One region of the Rhizobium sp. WYCCWR 11152 genome, then DNA from elsewhere that is predicted to be linked to it. Evidence: predicted binding sites of a transcription regulator. Region 1 holds the regulator's gene; the other holds the start of a gene.
What was found. The regulator LexA, encoded in region 1, represses DNA repair genes until DNA is damaged. The targets are predictions, from matches to a motif close to TGTTCNNNNTGTGTTCNG.
Positions count from the first base shown of each region.

Region 2: uvrA (excinuclease ABC subunit UvrA) is a predicted target of LexA. The motif match lies at 3,008-3,025, and genes of this name have one in related genera.

Region 1 covers NZ_JABFCP010000008.1:736,669-741,354, forward strand. The annotation lists gene eno (phosphopyruvate hydratase) at 1-372, opposite strand, end outside; gene kdsA (3-deoxy-8-phosphooctulonate synthase) at 523-1,368, opposite strand; gene G9X67_RS13415 (VOC family protein) at 1,365-2,261, opposite strand; gene lexA (transcriptional repressor LexA) at 2,459-3,178, shown strand; gene G9X67_RS13425 (ComEC/Rec2 family competence protein) at 3,159-4,686, opposite strand, start outside.
Region 2 covers NZ_JABFCP010000008.1:590,578-595,263, reverse strand. The annotation lists gene uvrA (excinuclease ABC subunit UvrA) at 1-2,886, opposite strand, end outside; gene G9X67_RS12715 (single-stranded DNA-binding protein) at 3,169-3,681, shown strand; gene G9X67_RS12710 (MarC family protein) at 3,811-4,458, opposite strand.

The DNA.
Region 1 (4,686 bases):
CGCCTGGGCCGCAGCCTTGGCAACGGCGAGCGATACGCCGAGGATGGCGTTGGCACCGAGGCGCGACTTGTTCGGCGTGCCGTCCAGCTCGATCATGATGTTGTCGATCTGGATCTGGTTTTCGGCGTCGATGCCGCCGATCGCGTCGAAGATCTCGGTGTTGGCAGCTTCGACCGCCTTTTCGACACCCTTGCCGAGGTAGCGCTTGCCGCCGTCACGCAGTTCGACCGCTTCATGCGCGCCCGTCGAGGCGCCCGAGGGAACGGCCGCGCGGCCCATGCTGCCATCTTCGAGATAGACATCGACTTCGACGGTGGGATTGCCACGGCTATCGAGAATCTCGCGGGCGATGATATCGGTGATTGCAGTCATGGGTTCTTCCTGCTCGGTGGGTGATAAGTCGGTTCGAAACCTGTCTTAGTCGAAGGCGTGCAAATTACAATGCCGCAATTTCCAGCCTTCGGACCAGCCTTCCCGGCCTATAGTACGATCATGTCAGACTGTTGAACGTCAAGCTGAACCTTAGGCCTTGGCGACCGCATCGAAGGCAAGCAGCTTTTCGAGAAGCCGCGGCATGTCCTTGAGATAGACCATGTTCGGGCCGTCCGAAGGGGCATTGTCGGGGTCCTGATGGGTTTCGACGAAGACACCAGCAATACCGGCAGCCACTGCGGCGCGCGCCAGGGTTTCCACGAATTCCCGCTGACCGCCGGAGGATTCGCCCTGGCCGCCCGGCTGCGCCACGGAATGGGTCGCGTCGAAGATAACGGGCGCGCCCATCGCCGCCATGATCGGCAACGAACGCATGTCGGAAATCAGCGTATTGTAGCCGAAGGAGACGCCGCGCTCGCACAGCAGCACGTTCGGATTGCCGCTGGCATTGAGCTTCTTCAGGACGTTCTTCATATCCCAGGGGGCGAGGAACTGGCCCTTCTTGACATTGACGACGCGGCCGGTCTTGGCGGCGGCGATAAGAAGGTCGGTCTGGCGGCAAAGGAAGGCCGGGATCTGCAGGACATCGACGACCTTCGCCACCTCCCCGCATTGCTCGGCGGTATGAACGTCGGTCAGGACGGGAAAGCCGAATTCCTTCTTGAGGTCGGCAAAGACCTCCATGCCCTTTTCGATCCCGATGCCGCGTTCGGCCGAAAGCGAGGTCCGGTTCGCTTTGTCGAAGGAGCTCTTGTAGACGAGGCCGATACCGAGCTTTCCGCAAAGCTCTTTCAGCGTGCCGGCAACCATGAAGGCGTGGTCGCGGCTCTCCATCTGGCAGGGACCGGCAATCAGCGACAGGCGGCCGGTATTGGAAAAAGTGACCTGGCCTTGGCCTTCGCCGATCCTGACTTCGGAATTCGTATCAGTGCTCATCGTGTTTCCTCGAAGGCGAAGAGCGTGCCCTGCCCGGGCGCGGGCTTCACCAGAATGCGATTGTTCTTGCGCGTGTAGGTCACCCCGTTAGCAGCCAAATGCGCTTCTGTCACGGCAAGATCGGCGACAGTGAAGAGGATTGCCCGGCCGCGCAGGCCGCGATCGGCGGATGAGCCGGCGATGTCGAAATAGGCCTCCAGCCCTTCCGGCGTCATCAGGCTGATTTTCGCATTCGATGCTGCGATATTGACGCCGAACCCGGTCTTCTCGACTGCCGATTGCGCCACCGCAAGGCTGACGAAGGCAGCGAAGGCGGCCGGCTCCGGCGTGCAAAGCGCGATCTCGACTATGCCGGTGACACCATTGGCATGCGCCTCCAGCGCGGCGCGGTCGGCCGGCAGCGGATTGACGCGCTCGACGCTGAAAAGCAGGAGATCCGGCGCGCGCAGGTCGCCGGCAAAAGCCAGCTTGAAGCCGGCAATCGCCTCGGAACCGTCCGGCATCGTCATCGGCCGGGTGAACTCCAGCATCTCGCCGGCGCTCGATCCGTTGCCGACGAAATTCTGATGATCGATGCCGGCATCCTTGCTGCCGAAAGCCAGCCCCGAAAGCCCCTCCTCGCCGCAGCGGAAGCGGAAGGCCTGGTTGCGGGCGGTGAAGACATTGCCTTGCCGCGCTGATGCCTCGCTCTCCTCGACGCTCGCAATCCCGAGCGGCTCCAGATAAGTCTTGTCGGCAAAGAAGACGCAGGCATTCTCCGTTCCGAAGGGATGGCGCGCATCGGCGGCAACGGTGAAGCCGAGCTTGCCGAGCCTCTCGCGCGCCAGATCGATATTGACGACCGGCAGCACGACATGATCCAGCGGGTGCGGTTTGGCGGAGTGCTCGTTCATGATATCCCCTCTCCTAACACGGCAGAGATGTGTGAGAGTGCCGCCCAAGGCAAGACTTGTGTGCCAATCCGGCGAATGAAAATAATAATCTCAACGAGTTGGCGCCAAGTTTTACGGAAATTTAGCTACTTGCGGAACACATATGGAACATATAGTGTATGTTCTGGATTTGTTTCAATCACGAGGTCACAACGTCGATGCTCACGCGCAAACAACAGGAGCTTCTCCTTTTCATTCATGAGCGCATGAAGGAATCCGGCGTTCCGCCATCTTTCGACGAAATGAAGGATGCCCTGGATCTCGCTTCCAAGTCCGGGATTCACCGGCTGATTACGGCGCTGGAGGAGCGTGGCTTCATTCGCCGCCTACCGAACCGCGCCCGTGCGCTCGAGGTCATCAAGCTTCCGGAGGCCTACAGCCCCAGCATCCAGCCCCGGCGCGGCTTTTCGCCGAGCGTCATCGAGGGCAGCCTCGGCAAACCTCAGCCGGTCGCCGCCCCCGCTCCCGCAAAACCCGTCGCCGACAACGGCAACTCGGTCTCCGTGCCGGTCATGGGCCGAATCGCTGCCGGTGTGCCGATCTCGGCGATCCAGAACAACACCCACGACATCGTCGTTCCGGCCGACATGCTCGGTTCCGGTGAACATTATGCGCTGGAGGTCAAGGGCGATTCGATGATCGACGCCGGCATCTTCGACGGCGACACCGTGATCATCCGCAACGGCAGCACTGCAAGTCCTGGCGACATCGTCGTTGCTCTCGTCGACGACGAGGAAGCGACACTGAAGCGCTTCCGCCGCAAGGGCGCCTCGATCGCGCTGGAGGCCGCCAACCCGGCTTACGAGACCCGGATTTTCGGGCCGGACCGTGTCAAGGTTCAGGGTAAACTCGTCGGCCTCATTCGCCGCTATCACTGACATTGGCTAGGCTCGATTCGGTAAAGCTGTTGCTGCGCCAGTCATAGGCGCGATGGCGCATCCATGGCCGCGACAATGCATCGAATGCGGTTGCGACCTCCAGGCCGGCGTCCGTGAAGCGCAACTCGATGGATCCGGTCCTGCGCAGCGTCTCACCGGTGAAGAGCGTCGCACCCGAGCGGCAGCTGTTGAAGCGAAGGCGGACCGAGGTCACGACGATATCGGCCGCGTCGCATGCCGGACCGAGATAGGCGGCATTGTCGATGACAGCAACCACCTGACCATTGGCGAGCCTTGATGTGCACCAGGCCTTCTTGACGCAGGAAAAGCGGTTTGCGTCACCGCCCGCTGTGGCCGCCCGCATCGCGGTCCTTGCTTCGTTCTGCTGATCGCGGGAAAGCCTGACGCGGCGGTCTTCTCCTACCGGCGGGATAGCAGGACCATCCAGCATCTTCGGCGGATCATGCCTCGGCAGGACCAGCGCTCTCTGCCACTGGTCGAAGATGAAATCCGGCGGTCTTTCACGGTTGGACGCCATGGCCGCCGCCTCGACGATTGCGACGAGACTGCCATCCTCCGAAATCACCAAATCCGGCGGACGGGGACCCGGCAGAAGCAGCAGGATGAGCGTTGCGACCGCGATGATCGATGTGCCGACATGGCGCAACCGGGTGCGGAGCAGCGTCAGCAGCAGAAAGCCTGCCACGGCGACGGCGAAATACCAGGCGGGCAAGCGGCCGACGTCTATATTGCCATCCCAGCCGGACACCGTCTTTGCGACCGCGATCACCAGATCGAGGCCGAATCCCACCACCTTCCAAGGCAAAACGTCCAGGCCGAAAGGCATGAGCAGCATCGCCAGCAGGCCGGCCGGCATGATGATGAAGGAGATGATCGGCATTGTCGCGAGGTTTGCCGGCAGGCCGTAGGCGGTCAGGCGATGAAAATGCTCGATCGAAAACAGCGCGGTGGAAAAACCGCCGATCAGCGAGGTCAGGAAGATGCCGCCGAAGAAGCCCGCAACCGTAACGAATGGCCTGATGATCGGCAGCTTCAGGAAGGCGTTTTCGCGGACGCGCCGGTCCTTCCACAGCTGATAGCCCGAGACCAGCGCCAATGTCGCTGCAAAAGACATCTGGAAGCTCGGACCCAAAACCTCGGACGGCGAAATGACGATGATGACGAGCGCGGAGAGAGCGACATTGCGCAGGCTGATCGACGGCCGGTCGAAGAAGACGGCAACCAACATGATGGCCATCATGATGAAGGCGCGTTCGGCAGAGACCGCAAAGCCCGAAATCAGGAAATAGGCGGTGACAGCGATGAGCGCGCCGGCGGCAGCGATCTTCTTCGTCGGGTAGGCCTCAGCAATGCCGGGAAAGAGGCTGAGCAGCATCCGGAAGCCGACGAAGAAGATGCCGGCCGACAGCGCCATGTTGAGGCCGGAGATGGCGATGATATGAGCCAGACCGGACTGGCGCAGCGCCTCCGTCGTTTCATTCGAGATG
Region 2 (4,686 bases), 150 kb from region 1:
TTCCAGCAATTCCTTCAGGAAGTGTCCGGTATAGGACCGCTTCTCCTTGACGATCGCTTCCGGCGTGCCGGTCGCGACGATCTCGCCGCCGCCATCGCCGCCTTCAGGACCGAAATCAAGCACCCAGTCGGCGGTCTTGATGACTTCGAGGTTGTGCTCGATCACCACCACCGAATTGCCCTGGTTGACCAGTTCGTGCAGCATTTCGAGCAGCTTGGCGACGTCGTGAAAATGCAGGCCGGTCGTGGGTTCATCGAGAATGTAGAGCGTGCGCCCCGTCGAGCGTTTCGACAGCTCCTTGGCAAGCTTGACGCGCTGCGCCTCGCCGCCCGAGAGCGTATTCGCCTGCTGGCCGACCTTGATATAGCCGAGACCGACATCCTTCAGCGCTTGCAGCTTGTCGCGCACGGCAGGCACCGCCGCGAAGAAATCGACGCCTTCCTCCACCGTCATGTCGAGCACGTCGGCGATCGACCTCTGTTTGAAGGTGACGTTGAGTGTCTCGCGATTGTAGCGCTTGCCGTGGCAGACGTCGCAGGTGACGTAGACATCGGGCAGGAAGTGCATCTCGATCTTGATGACGCCGTCGCCCTGGCAGGCCTCGCAGCGTCCGCCCTTGACGTTGAAGGAGAAACGGCCCGGCTGGTAGCCGCGTGCCTTTGCCTCCGGCAGGCCGGCGAACCAGTCGCGGATCGGCGTGAAGGCGCCGGTATAGGTCGCCGGGTTCGAGCGCGGCGTGCGGCCGATCGGCGATTGGTCGATGTCGATCACCTTGTCGATATGCTCGAAGCCGTCGATGCGGTCGTGATCGGCCGGGTTTTCACGCGCACCCATGACGCGGCGTGCTGCCGATTTATAGAGCGTCTCGATCAGGAAGGTGGATTTGCCGCCACCGGAAACGCCGGTCACCGCCGTGAACACGCCGAGCGGGATTGACGCCGTGACGTTCTTCAGATTGTTGCCGCGCGCGCCGACCACCTTGATCTCGCGACCTTTCTTCGGCTTGCGGCGTTCGTCGGGAACGGGAACGCCGAGTTCGCCGGAGAGATATTTGCCGGTCAGCGACTTCGGATTGTCCATGATATCCTGCGGCGTACCATGGGCGATCACCTGGCCGCCGTGAATGCCGGCGGCCGGGCCGATATCGACCACATCGTCGGCCGACAGGATCGCATCCTCGTCATGTTCGACGACGATGACGGTGTTGCCGATGTCGCGCAGGTGCTTCAGCGTGTCGAGCAGCCGGGCATTGTCGCGCTGATGCAGGCCGATCGACGGTTCGTCGAGCACATAAAGCACGCCCGTCAGCCCCGAACCGATCTGCGAGGCGAGCCGGATGCGCTGGCTCTCGCCGCCCGAAAGCGTGCCGGAATTGCGCGAAAGGCTGAGATATTCCAGGCCGACATCGTTGAGGAAACGCAGCCGGTCGCGGATTTCCTTGAGGATGCGCACGGCGATCTCGTTCTGCTTGGCATTGAAGCTTGCCGGCAGCGTCTCGAACCAGTCGCGGGCGACGCGGATCGACATACCGGTCACTTCGCCGATATGCAGCGTGTCGATCTTCACCGCTAAGGCCTCGGGCTTCAGGCGGAAGCCGTTGCAGGAAGGGCAGGGGGCAGCCGACATGAAGCGCTCGATGTCTTCGCGCGCCCAGGCGGAATCGGTCTCCTTCCACCGCCGCTCGAGATTGGTGATGATACCCTCGAAATTCTTCTGCGTCGTGTAGGAGCGGGCGCCGTCGGCGTAGTGGAATTCGATCTTGTCGTTGGTGCCGTTGAGGATGACGTCCTTGGCCTCGTCGGAGAGATCGTTCCAGCGGGTGCCGAGCTTGAAGCCGTAATGTTTGCCGAGCGCTTCCAGCGTCTGGTTGTAATAAGGCGAGGTCGACTTGGCCCAGGGCGCGATCGCCCCGTCGCGCAGCGTCCGCTCGGGCTCGGGCACGATCAGATCCGGATCGATCTTCTGCTGAGCGCCGAGGCCGTCGCAGGTCGGGCAGGCGCCGAACGGGTTGTTGAAGGAGAACAGCCTGGGTTCGATCTCCGGAATGGTGAAGCCGGAGACCGGGCAGGCGAACTTCTCCGAAAACAGCACACGTTCATGCGTCTCGTTCAGCGACTTGTTGGCCGAGCCGCCGGCCGACGTCTCTTCCGGCGGCAGCGGCTTGTCGGCGAATTCGGCGACCGCTAGCCCGTCGGCGAGCTTCAGGCAGGTCTCCAGACTGTCGGCCAGGCGCGCCGAGACATCCGAGCGCACGACGATGCGGTCGACCACCACGTCGATGTCGTGCTTGTATTTCTTGTCGAGCACCGGCGCCTCGGCAATCTCGTAGAACTGCCCGTCGACCTTGACGCGCTGGAAGCCCTTCTTCATCAGCTCCGCCAGTTCTTTCTTGTATTCGCCCTTGCGCCCGCGCACGAGCGGCGCAAGGATATAAAGACGGGTGCCCTCGCCGAAATCGAGGATGCGGTCGACCATCTGGCTGACGGTCTGGCTCTCAATCGGCAGGCCGGTGGCCGGCGAATAGGGAACGCCGACGCGGGCAAAGAGCAGGCGCATATAGTCGTATATCTCGGTAACGGTGCCGACCGTCGAGCGCGGATTGCGCGAGGTGGTCTTCTGCTCGATCGAGATCGCCGGCGACAGCCCGTCGATCTGGTCGACGTCGGGCTTCTGCATCATTTCGAGGAATTGCCGGGCATAGGCCGACAGGCTCTCGACATAGCGCCGCTGGCCCTCGGCATAGATCGTGTCGAAGGCGAGCGAGGATTTGCCGGAACCCGAAAGCCCGGTCATGACGATCAGCTTGTTACGCGGCAGATCGAGATCGATGCTCTTGAGATTATGCTCGCGCGCGCCGCGGATGGAGATCGTCTTCAGTTCGCTCATCGTCTCTGCTTTGGTTTTCTGGATGACAGCCCTTATTTAGTGATGCCGACGGGCGAGTCGAGGCTGAATGTCCACTACGGTCAAGGTTTTCGATTCTGTTGACAGGATCATACGGATAAACTAGAACAAATAAAGAACAAAATTCCTGATGAATGCATGCGGCTTTCTGATGGATAAACATGTGGATTAAATGCCGCCCATGCGCATCGGCGGTCCGTGATGGTTTAAGGTGCGCCGATCGATTAAACGCCGCCGGGCAGGGCGGCAGGCAGGGTGAGAAGTATGGCTGGTAGTGTGAATAAGGTAATTCTGATTGGAAACGTCGGTGCGGACCCCGAAATCCGTCGCACTCAGGATGGCCGGCCGATCGCCAATCTTCGTATCGCGACCTCGGAGACCTGGCGCGACCGCAATTCCGGCGAGCGCCGTGAGAAGACCGAATGGCACACCGTCGTCGTCTTCAACGAGGGCCTCTGCAAGGTCGTCGAACAATATGTGAAGAAGGGCGCCAAGCTCTATATCGAAGGCCAGCTGCAGACCCGCAAGTGGCAGGACCAGCAGGGCCAGGATCGCTACAGCACGGAAGTGGTGCTGCAGGGTTTCGGTTCGACGCTGACGATGCTCGACGGCCGTGGTGAAGGCGGCGGCGCGAGCGGCGGCCGTGGCAGTGCCGGTGGCGGCAACGATTATGGCGACGATTACGGCGCCCCGGCTCCCGCTTCATCGCCGAGCCGCGGCGGTGGCAGCGGCGGCGGCAACTTCTCGCGGGATCTCGACGACGACATCCCGTTCTGATCGGTAGCCTTTTCTGGCTTGGTGAGAGACGTGAGAGAGCATGATGCCTTGGATGGCGTCATGCTCTTTTTCTTTGATCTCGCAGCCGATCATTCAGATCGCATCGGCCTCAATCATCTGCCGCCGTTTTCAGTGCGGTGTCGCGCTGATGAGGTTGAACGCCGACTTCGCCCCGTCGACGACGAACTGTGCGGCGAGCGCTGCGAGGATGACGCCGAGGAGCCGCGTCAGGATGGCCCGGCCGGTGACGCCGAGGAAACGGTCCAGCCTTTCGGCGATGAGCAGCATGAGGAAGGTCAGCAGCAGATTGGCGGCAATGACGCCGATCAGCTGCGCTTTCCCGATCGAGGTGGCCAGCGTGCCGGCCAGCAGGATCGTCGCCGAGATCGCACCCGGGCCGGCAATCAGCGGCAAGGCGAGGGGGAAGACGGCGATATTCTCGATGTGATCCTTGGTGATCGCCGCCTCGGTCGCCTTCTCCTTGCGCTCCTGCCGTCTCTCGAACACCATCTCGAAGGCGATCCAGAACAGCAGCAGCCCGCCGGCGATGCGGAAGGCGCCGATCGAAATCCCGAGCACGCCGAGCACGCCGGCGCCAAACAGCGCGAAGACGGCGAGGATGATGAAAGCGATGACCGAGCCGCGTAGCGCCACCTGCTTGCGCTCGGTTCGGCTCATGCCTGTCGTCAACCCCAGAAAGATCGGCGCAAGCCCCGGTGGATCGATGGTGACGAGCAGCGTCGTGAAGGCGTTGATCAATTGGTCGGCGCTTGCCATCGGCTCTCCGGAACCCCATATGGGTGCGTGGTTTTTATGATTGTGAAGCGGGGATTTCGATTTGGCAAATATCCCGCGGCGGCTCGCGGCGGATTTGTCCGGTCCGGCCGCGCAACTTGCATGTTTTACCCTCTTTAAGCCGCAAAAGCCTGTTCAAAACGCGCTGTGAAATTGGCGCGGCAACAGGCTTTCCGCTATAAATCTTCAAGTGATTCTAGAAGAGATCGT